Phytohabitans houttuyneae: one gene and its partner. The protein of the gene in region 2 interacts with the protein of the main gene of each other region in a pairwise test. Links are inferred from orthologs where the notes say so. Each region holds a gene or a part of one and is shown on either strand. Other genes may lie near its edges. The genes, in order: Phou_RS14940 and Phou_RS08445.

Evidence for each region.
Region 1: the proteins of Phou_RS08445 (region 2) and Phou_RS14940 interact in binary tests that used the Escherichia coli proteins (3 or more experiments, as listed by UniProt). The link is inferred for Phytohabitans houttuyneae from one-to-one orthologs.

The regions. Positions count from the first base shown.
Region 1 is NZ_BLPF01000001.1:3,372,630-3,381,928, reverse strand. What follows is about bases 6,282-9,205. They hold Phou_RS14940 (pyridoxal phosphate-dependent aminotransferase), read right to left. Parts: upstream 8,377-9,205; coding sequence 7,186-8,376; downstream 6,282-7,185. Other genes in these bases: Phou_RS14935 (MmpS family transport accessory protein), read right to left, coding at 8,398-9,030; Phou_RS14945 (hypothetical protein), read right to left, coding at 6,763-6,957; fxsT (FxSxx-COOH system tetratricopeptide repeat protein), read right to left, coding at 6,282-6,708. Also shown: fxsT (FxSxx-COOH system tetratricopeptide repeat protein), read left to right, coding at 1-698; Phou_RS14965 (hypothetical protein), read left to right, coding at 867-1,067; Phou_RS14960 (FxsB family cyclophane-forming radical SAM/SPASM peptide maturase), read left to right, coding at 1,100-2,269; Phou_RS14955 (HEXXH motif domain-containing protein), read left to right, coding at 2,266-3,546; more of fxsT, read right to left, coding at 3,559-6,281; glmS (glutamine--fructose-6-phosphate transaminase (isomerizing)), read left to right, coding at 9,229-9,299. UniProt on the Escherichia coli protein: Shows aminotransferase activity with methionine and histidine as substrates, and to a lesser extent also with phenylalanine.
Region 2 is NZ_BLPF01000001.1:1,857,493-1,867,741, forward strand. What follows is about bases 6,376-10,249. They hold Phou_RS08445 (error-prone DNA polymerase), read right to left. Parts: upstream 9,906-10,249; coding sequence 6,576-9,905; downstream 6,376-6,575. Other genes in these bases: Phou_RS08440 (hypothetical protein), read right to left, coding at 6,376-6,464; Phou_RS08450 (DNA polymerase Y family protein), read right to left, coding at 9,999-10,249. Outside these bases: Phou_RS08405 (methyltransferase domain-containing protein), read right to left, coding at 1-515; Phou_RS08410 (hypothetical protein), read right to left, coding at 652-1,416; Phou_RS08415 (hypothetical protein), read right to left, coding at 1,335-1,871; Phou_RS08420 (hypothetical protein), read left to right, coding at 1,914-2,336; Phou_RS08425 (MMPL family transporter), read left to right, coding at 2,478-4,589; more of Phou_RS08440, read right to left, coding at 5,835-6,375. UniProt on the Escherichia coli protein: DNA polymerase III is a complex, multichain enzyme responsible for most of the replicative synthesis in bacteria. This DNA polymerase also exhibits 3' to 5' exonuclease activity. The alpha chain is the DNA polymerase catalytic subunit.

The DNA of each region.
Region 1 (9,299 bases), 1.5 Mb from region 2 along the record:
TGGAGCGCGGGCTGATGTTCGCCCGGCGGGCGCTGGCCCTGGCGCGGCGCGGCATCGGGCGGCTGGAGGATGCGCTGGCGCTGCTGGACACCTCGTACGACGAGTGCGCGAGGCTGTTCGGGGAGCACCACGAGTACCCGCTGGCGCTCCAGATGAGCCGGGCGAACACGTTGCACCTGCTCGGCCGGGCGGACGACGCGATCGAGCAGGCGTCCAGTGTGATCGACAGCTATGGCCGGCTGTTCGGACCCCGCAACCCGTTGACCGTCGCGGCCCAGATCAACCTGGCCAACGTGCTGCGGGCCCGGGGTGAGCTCGGCCAGGCCATGCGTATCGACGGCGCGAGCAGCGAGGCACTGCTCGACAAGGTTGGACAGGATCATCCGTTCGCCGTCGCGGCGGCGGTGAACCTGGCCTCGGACTACGCCCAGAGCGGGCACCCGAACCGGCTGACCGCCTCCCGGCGGGCCGTCGAGCTCGCGAAACGGGTACACCCCCGCCCCGACCATCCGGACGTGATCGCGGCCGAGGCCAATCTGGCGGTCGACCTCATCGCGGTCGACGGTCCCAAGGCGTCGAGCACGCGCCAGCGGGTGCTGCAACAAGTGGAAGGCCTCTACGGCCAAGATCATCCGATGGTTTCCACTATCACACGCGGGGATAGATTGGACTGCGTCATCGAGCCACCGCTGCTTTAAGTTTTGACAAGTCTTGTCAACCAGCTGATGGTCGGACCGCCAAGATCCTCCAATGGAGTGAACACTGGAACCAATTCGGGCTGGACGGCGTCTTACGCCGCCCGGCCGTTTCATGATGCGCTTGGCTGCGGGGGTTGAACGGACATGCCATATGGTGGAGGACAGCCGGTGGTGGATGCAGCTGGATCAGGCGCGGGCTCCACGCCGCAGGACGCCGGGCTCGTCGATGTCGCAGGGATTTCCCTCAATCATCTACTGGATGCTGACGGCGACTCGCCGGTCCTGCGCTCCATCCGGCGCCTGCAATCCGGCCTCAACGATCCCAATGGGGTGCTGTCGGCTTTCAGCTCCTTTCTTGACGAGTCATGACATCGGCCGGCTGGCCGTACCAGGATTTCGACGTGGCGGCTCTCCTCGACGGGGGTTGGCGGCCGCGGCCGTTCCATGAGTTCATCGTCAAGGTCCATCAGCGGTGCAATCTGGCGTGCTCGTACTGCTACGTCTACACGCACGCCGACCAGACCTGGCGCGGCCGCCCGGACGTGATGCCGGCCGCGGTGTTCACCGCGTTCGCCGATCGACTCGGCCGCCACGTGCGCGCCCATGACCTGCGCCGTGTACAGGTGGTGCTGCACGGCGGCGAGCCGATGCTGCTCGGCGCTGCCAAGCTCGGTCAGCTGGCCGCCGCGCTGCGTGCGGCGCTGCCCCCCGGCTGCGACCTGCGCCTGGGGCTACAGACCAACGGGGTCCTGCTGGACGAGGCGGCGCTGCGCGAGCTGCGCCGGCACCGCATCACGGTCGCCGTGAGCGTGGACGGCGTCGCCGAGACCCATGACCGCCACCGCGTCACCCACGCGGGCCGCGGCAGCTTCGCGTCGGTGCGCCGGGCGCTGGAGCTGCTGGCCCGGCCGGAGCACCGCGACGGCTTCGGCGGTCTGCTCTGCACCGTCGCGCCCGACACGGACCCGGTTGCGTGCTACCGGAGCCTGCGCGCGTTCGACCCGCCGGGGATCGACTTCCTGCTGCCCCACGCCAACTGGGGCTCCCCTCCCGCACGACCGGGCGACAGCCCGACGGCCTACGGCAGGTGGCTGGTCGGCGCGTTCGACGCGTGGCACGGCGATCCGGACGCGGTGCCGGTCCGGCTGTTCGAGAGTGTCGTGGACCTGACACTCGGCGGCGCCTCCCGGTCGGAGCAGATCGGGCTCAGTCCCGCCGCCCTCGTCGTCGTCGAGTCGGATGGCGCGATCGAGCAGGTCGACGCGTTGAAGTCGGCGTACGAGGGGGCGTGCGCCACCGGGCTGAACGTGCGCGACGACGAGTTCGACACGGCCCTGACCCACCCCGGCGTGGTGGCCCGCCAGATCGGCCTGGCCGCCCTCGGCCAGGAGTGCGCCGCCTGCCCGGTGCGTCGCGTGTGCGGAGGCGGCCACTACGCGCACCGGTACCGGCCGGGCGCCGGGTTCCGGAACCCGTCCGTCTACTGTGCCGACCTGCGGCTGTTCGTCGACCACGTGCGGGCGCGGGTGGCCACGGACGTGCGGGCTCTCGCCGGGGCGGTGACCGCGTGACGGCGTACCACCGGCTCCCCGCGACCCTGCTCAGCGGGCTCGCCGCGAGCACCGGCGGGCGTGGCGCGTCCCGGGCGCTCGCCGAGGCGCAGCTGAGCAAGCACCTCCTGCTGATCGCCAACCTGCTGCGGCGGTGGTCGGGGCCGGCGGCGGACCGGGACCGCATCGTGCACGCGCTGGAGGCGGCCCGGGCGGCCGCGTCCGCCGAGGCGGCCCGGGTGCTGGGCTCGCCGCTGGTCGGGGCCTGGGTCGCCATCGTCAGCCGGGCGGTCGCGCAGGGACGCGCCGAGCGGGACGACGTGGCGCACCTCGGCGCGGTCGCGGCCGTCACCTGCGCCGCCGCTCGCGTGGACACCGAGATGACGGTGCCGGTCCGCGACGGCGCCGTCGCGCTGCCCGGAGTGGGCCGGCTGGCGGTCGGCGAGGCCCGTCACGCCCGGGTCACCAGCGCGGGCGGGACGCTGACCGTCGACGCCGGCCGCGGCCCCGTCACCGTGACCGGCGCGGCGGACGACGGCTGGCAACCGGTCCGGACGCTCGTGGCCGGCTCCGGCACGGTCCGGGCGAAGCTGGCGCTCGACGATGTCGATCCCTACCGGCACGGCTACCACGCTCCCCCGGCCCCCCGCCTGTCGGCCGCCGAGTTCGCACACTGGCAGGAGCTCTTCACCGAGGCCTGGCACCTGCTCACCGAGCGCGTGCCGTACCGGGCCGCCGAGATCGCCGCCGGCCTGCGCGCGCTCGTGCCCCTGCAAGGCGACGGCCGCTCGGCACGCAGCGCCACGATCCGGCACGTGTTCGGCGTCTTCGGGTTGACCCGGCCGGCCACCGCCGCGGACTTCGCGGTCACCTTGGTCCACGAGTACCAGCACGCGAAGCTCAGCGCCCTGCTCGACCTCGTGCAGCTGAGCGACCCGGCCGACGAACGCCGGTACTTCGCCCCGTGGCGGACCGACGCCCGGCCGCTGGCCGGCCTGTTGCAGGGTGTGTACGCGTTCGCCGGCGTGGCGGACACGTGGCGGGCGCTGCGGGGTGTACCCGGCGTGACCGACGCGGCGGAGCAGGAGTTCGCGAACGCACGCCTCCAGGTGGCTCAGAGCCTCGCGACGCTGGAAGGCTCGGGAGCGCTCACGCCGGTCGGTGCCCGGTTCGCCGCGCACCTGCGGCACTTCACCGACGCGCTGCTCGCCGAGCCGGTGCCGACCGCCGTGGCGCGACGTGCCGAGCAGCGCCAGCGTCAGCTGCACGAGCGCTGGCGGGCCGCCAACGCCACCTGAGAAGGCTCGCGGTCAGGTGGGCGGCGCCTCGACGTCGCCCTCGAGCCGCTTGCCCTGCTCCGCGTCGACGACCTCGGGATGGGTGGCGCCCAACGTCTGGCGCAGGCCGGACACCGCGTCGCGCAGGAGTGCCGCCGCCTCGTCCCCGTCGCCGGTCGCGCGCATGTCGTGAGCGAGGTTGACCGCGCGAGCCAGCAGGTACGGGTGCTCGGCGTTGTCGCGCGCCTCGTGCGGACCGCCCGATGTCACCCGGCTGCGCTCCAGCACCTCCGTCGACAAGGCCCGGGCTCTGGCCGCCTCGCCGTGCAGGGCGTAGTCGGTGGCGAGCGACGTACCCGCGCAGAGCGTGTACGGGTGGTCGCTCCCGAGCACCTCGGCGAGCAGCTCGTACGCGCGGAGGTCCAGTGCCAACGCGGCGTCGTTGTCACCTTGGGCCCGCCGGGCCACGGCCTCGTTGATGTCGGTGATGAGCGTCAAGGGGTGGTGCTCGCCGAAAAACTCGCGGTAGCGGCCTGAGGCGTCCACGATCAGCTCCAGCGCGCCGGACACGTCACCCAGCTGCCGCAGCGCGTTGCCGTAGCTCGACAGGGCGGCCACGGTGTACTCGTGGTTTTCGCCGAACCGGCGCCGGGTCTGCTCCAGGTTTTCGCCCAGCACGTCGGCCGCCTCCCGCAGCCGGCCGGCCTTGCGCAGCGTGATGCCGTACGTCCGGCCGGACAGCAGCACGATGCGGTGGCCGCTGCTGCGCCTCTCCATCAGCGCACCGCGCCACCCTTCCAGCACCGCGAGCCCGGCCTGATAGGCACCGAGCCCGTAGTAGTCACGGGCGATGTTGATGTACGTCTCCAGGGCGCGGAAGCTGTTGTCGGAGCGGCCCCTGGCCTCGATCCGATCGACGATCTCCCGGTCCAGCCGCGCCGCCTCGACGAAGTCGCCGACCATGCGGTGGGCGACCGCCAGGTTGGACTGCGCACGCAGGATGTAGTGCTCCGGTAGATCCTTCACCTCCTTGTGCCGGTCGAGCGACTCCCGATCGAATGTAAGCGAGTCCGCGTACTCGCCACGGATACGCATGGCCTGGCCGATCTGGTTGCCCAGCACCAGGGTCGACTTGGCGGTCTCGCCGAGAAACCGCCGCATGCGCGCGTAGGTGTCGTTGGTCAGCTCGTCGGCCGGCGCGCTTTCACCGAGCGCGCGCATGGCGTTCGCGATGTGGGCCTTGGCCTGGAGCGTCAACTCGCCGTCCGGACCCAACCGCGGGTGGCTGTCGTCGCTCTCCCATTCCTTGACCGCGTCGTCGGCGAGCCGGCGGCTGTTCTCGTAGTCGCCCATGTTGTACAGGTAGCGGATATGGTCGAGCACCGTCGACCGCGCCTCCATCCGCTTCGCCGTGATCATCTTGGCCGGGCGCAGGTGCGGGCCGATCTCGCGCTGCCGGTCGAGGGCGGTGCGGTCGTCCTCCTCGTCGGGGTCTCCCGGGTTGGCCTTGGCCAGCAGGTTTTGGGCGCTGCGCAGCGTCTCCGCGGCCCGCTGCTCGTCGAGCAGGTCGTGGAGCACGCTCTGGACGAGGCGGTGCACCTCGAGGCGCTGGTCGTTGTCGACCTTGACCAAGCCGTACTGGTTGAGGTCGCGGACCGCGCGGTTGATCCTGATCGTGTCGCCCAGCAGCGCGCGCAAGGGCTGCACGACGTCCGCGTCGCGGCCGTAGCGCAGCAGCGACACCGAGACTCCCTCACCACCCAGGAAGGCGAAGAGCTCCAGCAGCTGCGCCGTGGCCGGGGCGTCAGCGCGCAGCTTATCCAGCGCCAGCGTCACGAACGTGACCACCGACATGGGGTAACCGGCCGGTTTCCCCTCCGACAGCAGCTCCTTCTGATGCTGCTCCAGCAGACCGATGTACTGGCTGACCGGCATCTGGGTGAGCAGGTGCCAGGCCGCCGCCTGCTCCAGCGCCAGCGGCAGGTCGCCGAGGCGCTCGGCCAGGCGGTCGGCGTCCTCCTCGCTGATCCCGTTTCCGGTCCGCCGCCGCAGCAGCTCGACACTCTCTTCGCGCTGGAAGACGTCAACCTCGATGGACAGACCGACGGCCGCCCACTCCCTGTTGCGCGTCGTGACGACGACATCTCCACCGGTGGAGGGCACGTACTCGTCGATCGAGTCGAGGTCGTTGGCGTTGTCGTACACCAGCAGCCACTTCAGCGCTCCGGCGGCGAGGGCGTCGAGCACCAGGCGGGCGGTCTGCTGCGCGTTGTCGCCCGGTCGGATCCCGAGCTCCCGGGCGAGCTGCTCCAGCGAGGTCAGCACGCCGGAGGCGGAGTCGGCGGGCAACCACCAGACGAGGTTGTAGTCATCCAGGTGGCGGTACACGTACTCGAGCACCAGCTGGGTCTTGCCGACGCCACCCATGCCGTGAACAGCGTGCGGAAGCACCGCCGCCTTGGACCCCGAGGCGAGGGTGCGGGCGAGGCGGTCGAGCAGCTCCACCCGGCCGGTGAAGTTGCGGTTTTGAAGGGGCACGCCGCCCCGGATCGTGCGGGCGCCGGCCGGGCGCCGGCGTGGCGCGCCGAGGTCCTCGTCGTCCCGCTCCTCTGGCCCCAGCGCCGCGGCGATCGACTCGGTGGCACCGAGACCGCCGGCGACGCTCGCCGCCCAGCGCCGCAGGGCACCGGCCCGCGTGCGGTCGACGAGGTCGGCGAGGCGTACGACGAATCCGAGCAGCGGTGGCGCCTCGCCCTCGGGGGCAGGCTGCCGCTCCATGATCCGGATTACGGCGGCCCAGTCCTCCCAGACGCCGAAGTCCTTGAGCTCCGGCACCTCGGACAGCTCGCCGCGCGCCTTGAAAACCGCCGTAATGCCAACCTCGCCGAGCATTCGACACAGATCCTGACGATCAGGTGCCGAGAGCAGCAACGATCCCCTGATTTCGCGGGCCAGGTCGTGCGCACGCAGAGCCGACGGTTCCGGATACCGGTCCGCCACGATGCTGCTGAAGGCCACCACGCCGCCGCTGAGCAGGCTGTAGGAATGGATCAGCGATAACAGATCACCGCGCGTATCGGAAGCGCGTCGAGTCGTGAACGCGCGACGCAGGACAGCGGCGGTATCGTTGACCACGCGGTCGCGCTCGGCCTGATCCCTCAGCGCGGGGACCTGCAACAACACCTCTACCAGGGCATCAAACGGCTTGTCCGCCGTCGCGGTTTCTGACACGGGTGCTCATTTCCCACGCGATCCGAATGTCTGCCACGAATGGTAAACGGAATTCCCGGCCTGACCAAGCGCTTCGCTGACGACCACCACTTCTTGGGCACAAACGGATTTTCTGTTTTGACCGAGATCGACGACGCTTCGCTCAAGAACAATCGCAGCCGGGTGATCCGCCATGGTCGAACGTACGAAAAACCAGCTCACGGGACACGTCGTTAGCGGACCACCGGCTCGGCCTCGCCCGCCCGCGCCACCCGGTCACGGCCGGCCCGCCACCCGCTGCCCACAGCCCGACGCGGCGTCCGAACCCGCGCAGAAGGAGTTGCGCTGACGGTTCTTTAAGAGCAAGAGCGAGAAGACCCGAGCTACCGCGATGTCCGCGGTGGTCCGGACCGTTGCTCCCGCGGCCTCACCCCGCGCCGCTGGTCACGCTCAGCCCGCTCGCGCTCCGCGCAGGCGGCGCACGGCCTCGTCGATCACTTCCGGGCGCTTGCAGAAGGCAAAACGGACGAGCCGCTTTCCCGCCTGCGGGTCGTCGTAGAACACCTCGGTCGGCACGGCCGCGACACCCAGGCGCTCGGGCAGCGAGCGGCAGAACTCCATGCCGTCCGTACCGCCCAGCGGGCTGATGTCGGTGGTCACGAAGTAGGTGCCCTCGGACGGGAGCACACCGAAGCCGGCGTCGGTCAGGCCGGCCACGAGCTGGTCGCGCTGCGCCTGCAGCCCGGCGCGGAAGCCCTCGTAGTAGCTGTCCGGCAGATCCAGCGCCACGGCCACGGCGGGCTGGAACGGCCCACCGTTGACGTACGTGAGGAACTGCTTGACCCGCGTCACCGCGGTGACCAGGGCGGCGGGGCCGCTCGCCCAGCCGATCTTCCAGCCGGTACACGAGAAGGTCTTGCCCGCCGAGGAGATGCGCACGGTGCGCTCGCGCATGCCGGGCAGGGTGGCGAGCGGGATGTGCGCGTCCCTCGCGTCGGTGAAGACAAGGTGCTCGTACACCTCGTCGGTCACCGCGTACGCACCGTGCTCCTGGCACAGCTCGGCGATCTGGGTGAGCTCGGACCGGGTGAAGACCTTGCCGGTGGGGTTGTGCGGCGAGTTGAGCAGCACCAGCCGGGTGCGCGGCCCGAACGCCGCGCGCAGCTCGGCGGGGTCGAACGCGTACCGCCCGCCGGCGCCGGGGCGGAGTGTCACCGGCCGCCGGACCGCGCCGGCGAGCGCGATCGAGGCCGCGTACGAGTCGTAGTAGGGCTCGAAGCAGACCACCTCGTCGCCGGGCTCGCACAGGCCCAGGATCGCCGCCGCGATGGCTTCGGTGGCGCCGGCGGTGACCAGCACCTCGCCGTTCGGGTCGTACTCAAGCCCCCAGAACCGCCGCTGGTGTGCCGAGACGGCCGCCCTGAGCGCGGGGACGCCGGCGCCGGGCGGGTACTGGTTGTGCCCGGTGCGCAGCGCCTCGACGGCCGCCTCCAGCATCTCCGGCGGCCCGTCGGTGTCCGGGAAGCCCTGGCCCAGGTTGACCGCACCGTGGCGCACGGCCAGGGCCGACATCTCGGCGAAGATCGTGGTGCCGAAGACCCGCATCCGGTGCACGCCGGGATCGCTGTCGATGGTGGTCACCGGGCCAGCGTAACGGCGTGCCTAGAAGATGAGCTTCGAGCACGTGGCGGTGGCGAAGGTGCCGCTCGCGGACTTCTTCGCGACCTCCTCGCCGTCGATGGTGATCCGGCACTCGATGCTGCCCTCACCGCCGGCGCTGCGGATGGCGGTCACGCTGACCAGGGCGGCGCCCTCCGCGAGCGTGAGCTCCTTGCGCCACGGCAGGTCGGTGTCGGTGGCCCGCTCCGGCGTCCGGCCGTCGTCCTTGACGAAGACGAGACTCACCGGACCGTCGCCGGTCACCTCGTACACCACCTTCTGGCCGGCGCCCGGGTTGTCGGCGCCGTAGCCACCGGTGGCGCCGGGCTCCGGCTCGGTCTGCTCGACCCGCGGTGTCTCGATGTCCCGCGTGGGGTCCGTGGTGATCGTGCCGGGGTCGTCGCCGCTGCGGACCAGCAGCACACCGGCGGTCACGGCGCCGCCCACGAGCAGCACGGCCAGCGCGATCACCACCGCCAGGATCGGCCCGTTGGACCGGGGCGGCCGGGGCGGCGCGGCGGGTGCACCGAGGTAGGCCGGGTAAGGCGTGGTGGGCGGCGACGACGTGGGCGGGGGCGGCACCGGCTGGGTCGGATGCGTGCCAGGTTGCGGCTCGTACGGCGGCGGGTATGTCATCGGGTGTTGTCCCCCCGGATAAAACTCCGGATCTTCCCCGGATAAGGACGGCGGCGAGTCACGGTGTTCCACGATCGGCCCGCTGGGCAAGTCCGGTGTCCGATTCTTCCCTCGATTGCCGCAAACGCTCATGTCGGGTGAGCGATAGGGGGGCTTTCGAGCAAGCGTGGTGAGCGAAAGTGGGTTACGCTGCGGGCCATGTGTGGAATCGTGGGCTACGTCGGCGCCCGACCGGCGCTGGGCATCGTGCTGGACGGGCTGCGCCGGCT
Region 2 (10,249 bases):
AGCGTGTCCTTGGGTCCGGCGCAGCCGTGCGGGTCGGTGAGGAGCGCCGCGGCGTCGGCGAGATGGCCGTTGACCGCGCGGGCGAGCACCGCGGCCGCCTTGCCGGCCACGAGCACGCTCGCCGCCCCACCCGGGCGCAGCGCGGCGGTGACCGCGCCCACCACGCCGGCGGGGCTGTCGACGACCTCCAGCACGGAGTGGCACAGCACCAGGTCGGCCGCGCCCGGCTCGACCAGGCCGGCGAGCGCGTCGCCGTCGCCCTGCACGGCCCGGATCCGGTCGGCGACCCCGGCCTCCGCGGCCCGGCGGGTCAGCGCGGCGAGCGCGTCCGGGCTGGCGTCGACGACCGTCACGCGGTGGCCGTCTTCGGCGAGCGGCACGGCGAATCCGCCGGTGCCGCCGCCCACGTCGAGCACGGTGAGCGCGCGGCCGCTCTGCCGCTCGATCTCGCGACGCAGGGCCGCCCAGACGACGGCGGTCCGCGGTCCGCTGCGCTGTGCGCGGGTCAACTCCATGCCCTACCTCGCTCCGTGGCCTCGCGGCACCCGCTCATTTCCGCAGCCTATGCCAGGGGCCGGGACCACAGGTGGCGGAGCCCCACGGCCTCCGCCACCAGGCTGTCCACTGTAATCGCGCTTAACGGTTTATCCGTCAGCCACGAGCGAGGATCTGGCCGACCGCCGTGGCCTTGTCGCCGAGCATGGCGCGCAGCCGCAGCGCGATGTCCTCCGGCTCGTCGCCCGGCCCGAACGCCTGCACGACCTGGTCGGGCACCGCGTCGATGCCGACCTGGATGCTGGTCAGGTCGAGCTGGAGCTGAGTCTTCGTCTCCTCGTCGACGTTGCCCACGGCGGTGGCGAGGGCCTTGACCGCGTCGGTCATCCAACCGGCCCACACGTGCAGCGGCACCTTGCCGTCGCCGGTGGGGTTGGGGATGGCAACTGCCGTGGTGTAGTGCGCGTCCCGAAGCTGCTGGGCCTGCTGGGGGGTCATCTCGTTGTACTCCGATCTGCCCTGCCAGACCGCGAGGGACTCCCCGCGGAGCACGGACAGGACACCGTCAAGGGCGGACCAGTCCTCACAGAACTGCCGGATGATCGAAAGGTGGATGTGCCACAGGTGGGTCTCGTCGCGTCCCGGGTCGGGCCCCGCGTCGGCGCCGACGCCGAGCGGCCGCCCGCCGGTGAGCACGTAGCAGTAGACAGTGCTGCTGTTTTTCGTGCCGATGAACTCGCGCAGCACCGGCCCGCGCGGTGTGTAGAGGCGTGGGTCGCGCGAACGGGCCGCGCTGTCCAGCCGCCCCGTGTAGTTGCGCATGGCGGCGTCGGACATGCTCAGGTCGATCGCCGACGCCAGCGTGCCCGAGCCCTTGCGGTCGGCGGCGACGTCGCGAACCGAGTAGTCGGACGGTGGCAACGCGTTGCGGTAGTTGTGGTAGCCGGGTTTCGCCGCATACACCCGCCGAGCAGCGCCGAAGGCTCGAAGCGGTCGAAGTCGGTCCACAGTCGCCAGATGGCGGCGGAGATGCGGCTCGGGTTGGGGTTGCCGGCCAGGATGGCGAGGTCGTCACCGTCGGCCTCGGACGCGGCCTCGGCGATGGCCGAGAGGGCCACGTCGCGGGCGCTGGTCACCGGGGCGGCGGATGGGTCGGGCAGGGCGAGCACGTCGTACTCCTGGCCGATGGCGCAGTCGATGGCGAGATCGTCGGTCAGCGGCTGCGGCTCGGGGTCGCGGACGTGGAAGGCGCCGTCGCGCCAGTCGTAGAACCACGCCCGCCCGCTGGGCTTGTCGCCCAGGAGAAACCCGCTGGGGTAGCGACTGATCCGCACCTGACCGTCCAGTGGGCCGCCATGGCAGCGTCCCTCGTGCACGGTGCTGCTCCCTTCCTCAACGGGGGATCGTAGGGTCGGGCTATGAGCACCGACGACCAGGCAGAGTGGCACAGGCGTCGGCGCCACGCGGTCACCGTACACGCCGAAGCTCAAGAGCGCCTGAGGGCGGTGGAGGTCGCGCAGGCGCGTGCGCTGGTGGCCGACTTCGTCCGCCGGGCGCGCGAGCGGGGCCTGGCGACGGAACCGCTGGTGGCGCGGGCGTACAGCGGCCGGGGCCGGTACCGGACCGGGCTGCGGGGCTGGTACCTGAAAGCGGATCGATCGATAGCCGTCGCTGAGGATGGCGTCTTCCACCTGCTCGCCGTGCCGGCCAGCCTGCGGGCCCGCATCACCGGCGTCACCCTCCGGGGTGATGATCCGCCGCTCGTGGTCGGCCGCGGCGGACGGGACGGCGAGTCGATCCCGCTCGCCACGCTTCTCGAGCAGGCGCTGAGCAGGGAATGAGGGCATTTCTGAAAACGGACAGGTACGTCCGTCGTCCCTTAGGGGTATCAGGGGCGTAAGCCGATGCGTATTGACGATGCGCGACCGGCGTGCACGGCGCAACATGTAGCCGAATCGAATGCGTGTGTCCACGGGGGATTCATGACCAGAAACTTCGCCGGACTGCTGACCGGGCGCCGGACGAAATACCTCATCATCGTGTTCTGGCTGGTGGTCGTCGCGATCGCCGGTCCCCTCGCGGGCAAGCTGTCCAGCGTCCAGGATGACCAGGTCAAGTCCTGGCTGCCGGGCAGCGCCGAGTCCACCCAGGTGCTCGACAAGCAGGCCGCGTTCTCCTCACCGGACATGCTGCCCGCGGTCGTCGTCTACGAGCGCCCGTCCGGCCTGACCGACGCCGACAAGGCGAAGGTGGCGGCCGACGCGCAGCAGTTCGGGCAGCTCGAGGACCTCGACGGTCAGGTGCAGGGTCCCGCGTTCTCGACGGACGGGCAGGCGGCCCAGATCTACGTGCCGCTCAACCTCGGCCCCGAGGGCTGGGAGCTGGCCGGCTCCATGGTCGACTCGATCATGGCGACCGCGGAGTCGGGCGCCAACGGCCTCGAGGTGCACGTCACCGGCCCCGCCGGCAGCGCCGCGGACTCGGCCGAGGCGTTCGAGGGCATAGACAGCACGCTGCTGTTCGCCACGATCGCGGTGGTCGTGGTGATCCTGCTGTTCACCTACCGCAGCCCGGTGCTGTGGCTGCTCCCGGTGATCTCTGCTGGCGTCGCGCTCACGTGCGCCCAGGCGGTGATCTACCTGCTCGCCAAGCACGCCGACCTCACCGTCAACTCGCAGAGCGCGGGCATCCTGACAGTGCTTGTGTTCGGCGCCGGCACCGACTACGCGCTGCTGCTCGTCGCCCGATATAGGGAAGAACTGCGCCGCCACCACGACCGGCACGAGGCGATGGCGGTCGCCCTGCACCGCGCCGGCCCGGCGATCATCGCGAGCGCGGCCACCGTGGCGATCGGCATGATCTGCCTGCTCTTCGCCGAGACGAACTCCACCCGCGGCCTCGGCCCCGTCGCCGCGATCGGCATCGTGGTCGGCCTCGCGGTCATGCTCACGCTGCTCCCGGCGCTCCTGGTCACCGTGGGCCGGTGGATCTTCTGGCCGGTGCGCCCGAAGGAGGGCACCGCCGAGCCGACCACCACCGGCGTGTGGGCCAAGGTCGGTCGCCGCATCGCCCGCGCGCCCCGCGTCACCTGGATCACCACGAGCGTGGTGCTCGCCATCATGGCGATCGGCCTGGTCCAGCTCGACGCGACCGGCCTGACCAACAAGGAGTCGTTCCGCGGCAACCCCGACTCGATCGTGGGCGAGGAGGTGCTCGCGCGGCACTTCCCGGCCGGCGTCGGCACCCCGGTCGCCGTGGTCAGCAACGCCGCGCAGGCGGCGGAGGTGCGCACCGCGTTCGCCGGTACACCGGGCATCGAGCCGTCCTCGGTGCGCGAGCCGGTGGTCCGCGACGGCGTGGCCTACCTGGAGGGCACGCTCACGTCGCCGCCGGACAGCCCGGAGGCGTACGACACGGTCGAACGGGCACGGGACCGCGTGCACGCGGTGCCTGGCGCGGACGCCCAGGTCGGCGGCCAGACCGCGATCAACCTCGACCTGCAGACCGCGGCCCGCCACGACCGCAACCTGATCATCCCGATCGTGCTGCTCGTCGTGCTGGTGATCCTGTGCATCCTGCTCCGCGCGATCATCGCCCCACTCGTGCTCGTCGCGACCGTGGTGCTCTCCTTCGCCGCGGCGCTGGGCGTGAGCGCGCTGGTCTTCCGGCACGTGTTCGGCTTCGGCGGCGCGGACAGCTCGCTGCCGCTGTTCGTGTTCGTGTTCCTTGTCGCGCTCGGCATCGACTACAACATCTTCCTGATGACCCGGGTGCGCGAGGAGTCCGTCCGCCACGGCACCAAGAAGGCCGCCCTGATCGGCCTCGCCGCGACGGGCGGCGTGATCACGTCGGCGGGCGTGGTGCTGGCCGGCACGTTCGCGGTGCTGGCGACGCTGCCGCTGACGGCGTTCGCGGAGATCGGGTTCGCGGTGGCGTTCGGCGTCCTCCTGGACACGATCGTCGTCCGCGCGGTGCTGGTCACCGCACTCAACCTGGACATCGGCCGCCACATGTGGCACCCGAGCAAGCTGGCGAAGGTGCCGGACGAGATCCCGTCCGCGACGGCACCCGAGCCGGCACCGGCGGTGCGCTAGCTGGGTTTTCCGGGTCCGCCGCTGCCCGCTTGTGGGCGCCGGCGGACCGGACCGCGGCTTGATGCAGCCTCGGGCGGGTCCGTCTACAGTGCAGCGCCGTTGCGGGGAGCAAGCACGATAGAGATCTTGGCGGGTTGGTGCGCCATATCGCCGCCAACTCACCAAGGTCTGCCAGGGCCGGCCGTGGTCCCGAGTTGACCTTGTCCGGCGTGCCGCCGTCCGCCCTGCTGCACGTGCTGGACCAACTCCGGGCCGCCGAGGTCGGCGATCGGTCCGTCAGGCGGCCGAAACGCTCTACCACGCCTTTGATCGAGGCCGAGCCCACCGCGGTGATCGGCGCCGAACTCCACTACCGCACCGGCATTCGGACCCCGCAGCGCAACGGCCATCGTCCCCTGACCACGACGGCGGGTGATTTGAGGCTGCGGATCCCGAGGCTGCGGTCGGGGTCGTTCTTCCACCAACCCCCTGGAACGGCTGAACAATGAGATCAGACGCCGCGCAGACGCGGTCGGTGCGTTCCCACCGCCGAGCCCCCTGCTCCACCCAGCCGGCGCGGTCCTGGTCGAAGCCCACGACGAATGGCAAAACCGGCGACCGCCACTACCTCTCCGAAGGCACCCCGCCCGGCCAACTCAAGCAACGGCAAGGCCGCAGCCGCAGAGTGTCCGGGCCCGCCCGTTCGGCGGCCGACCCGCATCCGTCCACAGTGCAGCGTCGTTGCGGGGAGCAAACAAGATACGAGATCTTGGCGAGTTTGGGGCCGCCATAGCGACGCCTCGACTTTCGGAGTTTCGTCGTCTGGAGTCCTTTCGCGGTCACCGCCTCACCCTCCGCGGTCGCCCAGCTCAACCCAGGAGCCCGATCCGCCAGATCTTGGCAAGTTAGCGTCGAAATTACGCGCCAACTTACCAAGATCTCGAAGCGCACACCGAACCCGACTGATCGACAGTCACGGACCGCGACGACGGCGCCGAACCGCGGACGGACTCGCGCACTCGCGCTCGAAAGATCTACAGAAGCACGGGTAGGGCAGACCAGACAGGTGGATCTTGCATGGGAGGACACCGGCGGCTGTCGCACGGAAGCAATCCCAACTCCGAAGGTCGAGCGACGCCAACTCGCCAAGATCTCCGGAGCCGGCCACGAGCACGTCCGGTTCGCCGCGGAGTCCCGATGCGGCCCGACCTGCCAATCCGCGTCGCCACCCTCGCCCGTTCAGCGGCGCGGACCGATGGCGAGCGGTCAGTCTTCTGGGACCAGGACGCGGGCCGACCGCTGGGCTGGCACGGCTGGGTTGCCGGCCGCGAGGCGGCGGGACAGCGCGCGGTTGAGCACGAGCGAAATGACGTTTACCGCGACGAATACCGCAATGTAATAGATCATGGCGGCATCGGCGAAGGGCGATGAGAACGCCTCCTGGTAGGGCACCAGCCGCGCGTTTTCCGGAATGCGGTGCAGAGCGCGGGCGCCGATCGCGAGGAGCGCGAGGTAAATAGTGAGCGACGCCACAACGATGACCAGTTGCACTCGCCACCACGATCTGGCTTTGGACGCGGTTACCTGGCGTCCCCTCAGATGTCTCGTCGCGAGCAGTAGGAATATCGCATCGATCAGCAGCACCGCGATCGCGCTCACCCAAATCTCGCCGGCGACCGCCCGCATCAGGGTCATCTGGGCGACCTCGAAGGCGTCGTGGTTGTCACCGCACCAGGAGATCGTCTCGCACTGTGCCCTGGTGTACTTGGCGTCTGCCCTGCTCACGCCGAACGTGTAGCGCGCGTGCGCGGCAACGAAGAACGGTGTGTAGACAGCAAGGAAAAACACCCAGAAGAGGTACTTTGCGCCGACCAGAAAGGTCGTCCTGTTGTGCATGGCTACCCGGATTCCGCTATTTGGTACTCGCCGTTCGCCACGGGCCCGAAACAGATTGACACAGCGAAGTGACTCATCGTGCACCACTGTCGGAATACCGTCGAAGGCGTATCAGCGGAAATCGCGTGACGCTGGGGTCACCGGCGGCGTGATCGGATCGAGCCGGTCGGCGGTCAAATTGATCACGCCGTCGTGCTTTTCCAGGCGGCCTCTGACGATCAGTGCGGCACTCGTGCGAGCCACTTTTCGGTACCGCTGCCACAGCCCCGGCGAGCACGTCACGTTGAGCATGCCGGTCTCGTCCTCCAGGTTCATGAAGGTGATCCCGCCCGCGGTCGCCGGCCGCTGCCGGTGGGTCACGAGGCCGCCGACGCGCACCCGCGTGCCGCCGTCGATCATGCCCAGCCGCGCTATCGGCACCGCGCCGGCCTCCTCCAGCTGGGGCCGGATGAAGCGGGCCGGGTGGCTCTCCGGCGACAGGCCGGTGGCCCACACGTCCGCGACCAGGCGGTCGACCGCGTCCATGCCGGGCAGCGTGGGCGGCGGGTTGGGGCTGCTGCCGGTGCCGGGGAGGCGGCCGGGCCGCTCCTCCGCCGCCGCGCCGGCGGCCCACAGCGCCTCGCGGCGGGTCAGCCCGAAGCCGGCGAACGCGTCCGCCGTGGCCAGCGCCTCCATGTGCGCGCCGGTCAGGCCGACCCGGCGGGCCAGGTCCGCCATGTCCCGGTACGGGCCGGCGCCCTCCCGCTCCTCCTCGATCCGCGCGGCGAGGTCGTCGCCGATCGTGCGCACATAGGACAGTCCAAGTCGGACGGCCGGGCCGCCCATCCCCCACTGGTGCGGCGGCTCGCCCTTCTCGCTCCCCCATCGGGTGTCCGATGTGTACTCCAGCTTTGCCTTCGCCCCGCTCGCGTTGATGTCCGGCCGGCGCACCTCGACACCGTGCCGCCGCGCGTCGTCGACCAGCGTCTGCGGCGAGTAGAAGCCCATCGGCTGGGCGTTGAGCAGCGCGGCGAGGAACGGCCCGGGGTGGTAGCGCTTGAGCCACGAGCTGGCGTACACGAGGTAGGCGAAGCTGATCGCGTGGCTCTCCGGAAAGCCGAAGCTGGCGAACGAGGAGAGCTTGAGGTACACGTCGTCGGCGAGCTCGCCGGTGATCCCCCGCTCCGCCATGCCCGCGTAGAGCCGCTCCCGGAGCGCTGCCATCCGCTCGTCCGAACGCTTCGAGCCCATCGCGCGGCGCAGCTGGTCGGCCTCGGCGCCGTTGAAGCCGGCGACGTCGATCGCGAGCTGCATGAGCTGCTCCTGGAAGAGCGGCACGCCGAGGGTCTTGGCGAGCGCGTTCGCCATCGCCGGATGCGGCGGCTCGGCCTTTTCCAGGCCCTTTTTGCGGCGGATGTAGGGATGTACGGACCCGCCCTGGATCGGGCCGGGGCGGATCAGCGCCACCTCCACGACAAGGTCGTAAAACTTGCGCGGCTCCAGCCGCGGCAGGGTGGCCATCTGGGCGCGCGACTCGACCTGGAAGACGCCCACCGAGTCGGCCCGGCACAACATGTCGTAAATTTCGGGATCGTCCAACCGCATCCCGCTCAGGTCGAGGTCATCCTGGATCATGTCGTGCGCGTACCGGAGCGCGGACAGCATCCCCAACCCCAGCAGGTCGAACTTGACCAGCCCGGCGATCGCGCAGTCGTCCTTGTCCCACTGCAGGACCGTGCGATTCTCCATCCGCGCCCACTCCACCGGGCACACGTCGATCACCGGCCGGTCGCAGATCACCATGCCGCCGGAGTGGATGCCCAGGTGGCGTGGAAACGTCTGCAGCTCGTTTGCGAACTCGATCACGCGCGGCGGGATGTCGTCGACGTCGACGGCCGCGATGCTCCCCCACCGGTCGATCTGCTTGCTCCACGCGTCCTGCTGCCCCGGCGAGAAGCCGAACGCCTTGGCGATGTCGCGCACCGCCGACCGCGGCCGGTACGAGATCACGTTGGCGACCTGCGCGGTGTGCGTCCGGCCGTACTTCTCGTAGACGTACTGGATGACCTTCTCGCGCTCGTCGGACTCGATGTCCACGTCGATGTCGGGCGGCCCGTCCCGCTCAGGGGCCAGGAAACGCTCGAAGAGCAGCTCGTGCTGTACCGCGTCGACGTTGGTGATGCGGAGCGCGTAGCAGACCGCCGAGTTGGCCGCTGATCCCCGCCCCTGGCAGAAGATCCGGTTTCGATGGCAGAAGGCCACGATGTCGTGGACGATCAAGAAGTAGCCGGGAAAGCCCAGCTCGTCGATCATCTTCAGCTCGCGGTCCAGCTGGGCGTACTCCTTGGGTGCCGCCTCCCGCGGCCCGTACCGCTCCAGCGCCCCGCGCATGGTCAGCTCGCGCAGCCAGCTCATCTCGGTGTGGCCCGGCGGCACCTCCCAGTCCGGCAGGTTGGGCGCGACGAGCTGCAGGTCGAAGGCGAGCTCGCGGCCCAGCTCGGCGGCGCGCGCCACCGCGCCCGGGTACCCCGCGAACCGGGCCGCCATCTCCTCGCCGCTGCGCAGGTGCGCGGTGGCCGCGGCGGGCAGCCACCCGTCGATCTCGTCGAGGCTGCGCCTGGCCCGTACCGCCGCGAGGGCCGTGGCCAACCGCCGCCGCTTGGGCGTGGCGTAGTGCACGTTGTTGGTGGCCACAGTGGACAGTCCTGCCGCGGCGGCCAGCTCGGCGAGCGCGTCGTTGCGGTCGCCGTCGCTCGGGTCGCCGTGGTCGGTCAGCTCCACCAGCACGCGCTCGGAGTCGAACGCGGCCACGAGCCGGTCCAGCTCCGCGGCCGCCGCGGCCATCCCGCCGATCCGCAGCGCCGCCGGCACGGTGCCCTTGCGGCACCCGGTCAGCACGACCACGTCGGTGAGCCCTTGGCCCAGCTCGTCGATCGAGGGGTACACCGGGCGGCCCTTCTCCTTCCCGGCCAGCTGCGCCTGGCTGACGGTGCGGGCGATCTGCGCGTACCCGGCGGGGCCCCGGGCCAGCACCACCAGGTGGCGGCCGACCGGGTCGGGCTCCCCGTTCTGCGGGCCGGGCAGGCCGAGCGAGAGCTCCGCGCCGAAGACCGTGGGCAGCTGGTGGGCGCGGGCCGCCTCGGCGAAGCGCACGACGCCGTAGAAGCCGTCGTGATCGGTCACCGCGAGCGCGGTCAGCCCCAGCCGGGCCGCCTCGCGTGCCAGCTCCTCCGGGTGGCTCGCCCCGTCGAGGAAGCTGAAGTTGGTGTGGCAGTGCAGCTCCGCGTAGGACACGGCGCCCTCGGCGCGGATGAGCGCGGGCCCCTCGTACGGCGGGCGCTTGCGGCTCCACGCCGGCGAGTCGCCGCCGTCGGCGTCCACGGCCAGCGGGTCCACGACGTGCTTTCCGGAGAGCACCCGCTCCATCTCCGCCCACGGGCGGACGGGGTTGTGAAAGCCCACGGGAACCTCCAGCCTGCCTTCCAGGTCGATCAGGGAGTTGGTGCAGCGAAACGCCGGACGACACGCCCACGAACTCCCTGATCAACTGCGATGTCAGTCATAGATCGCCTCCACCGACCAGATACCGCCGGCCAGCGAGAGCAGAAGGCCCCAGCCGCCGGGGAGGGCCACCTGGAAGCGCGCCCGCCGCCGCGACTCCTCCGGCGCCCACCAGCGCTCGTCCACCGGCCACGGCCCGATCCAGCCGATCACCTCGACGGTGCTCTCTCGCCGCGCCGACCCGATCACGACGCGGGCCGGCGGCGCGCTGAGCTCCAGCCGGCCGCTCACCTCGACCGGGGTGC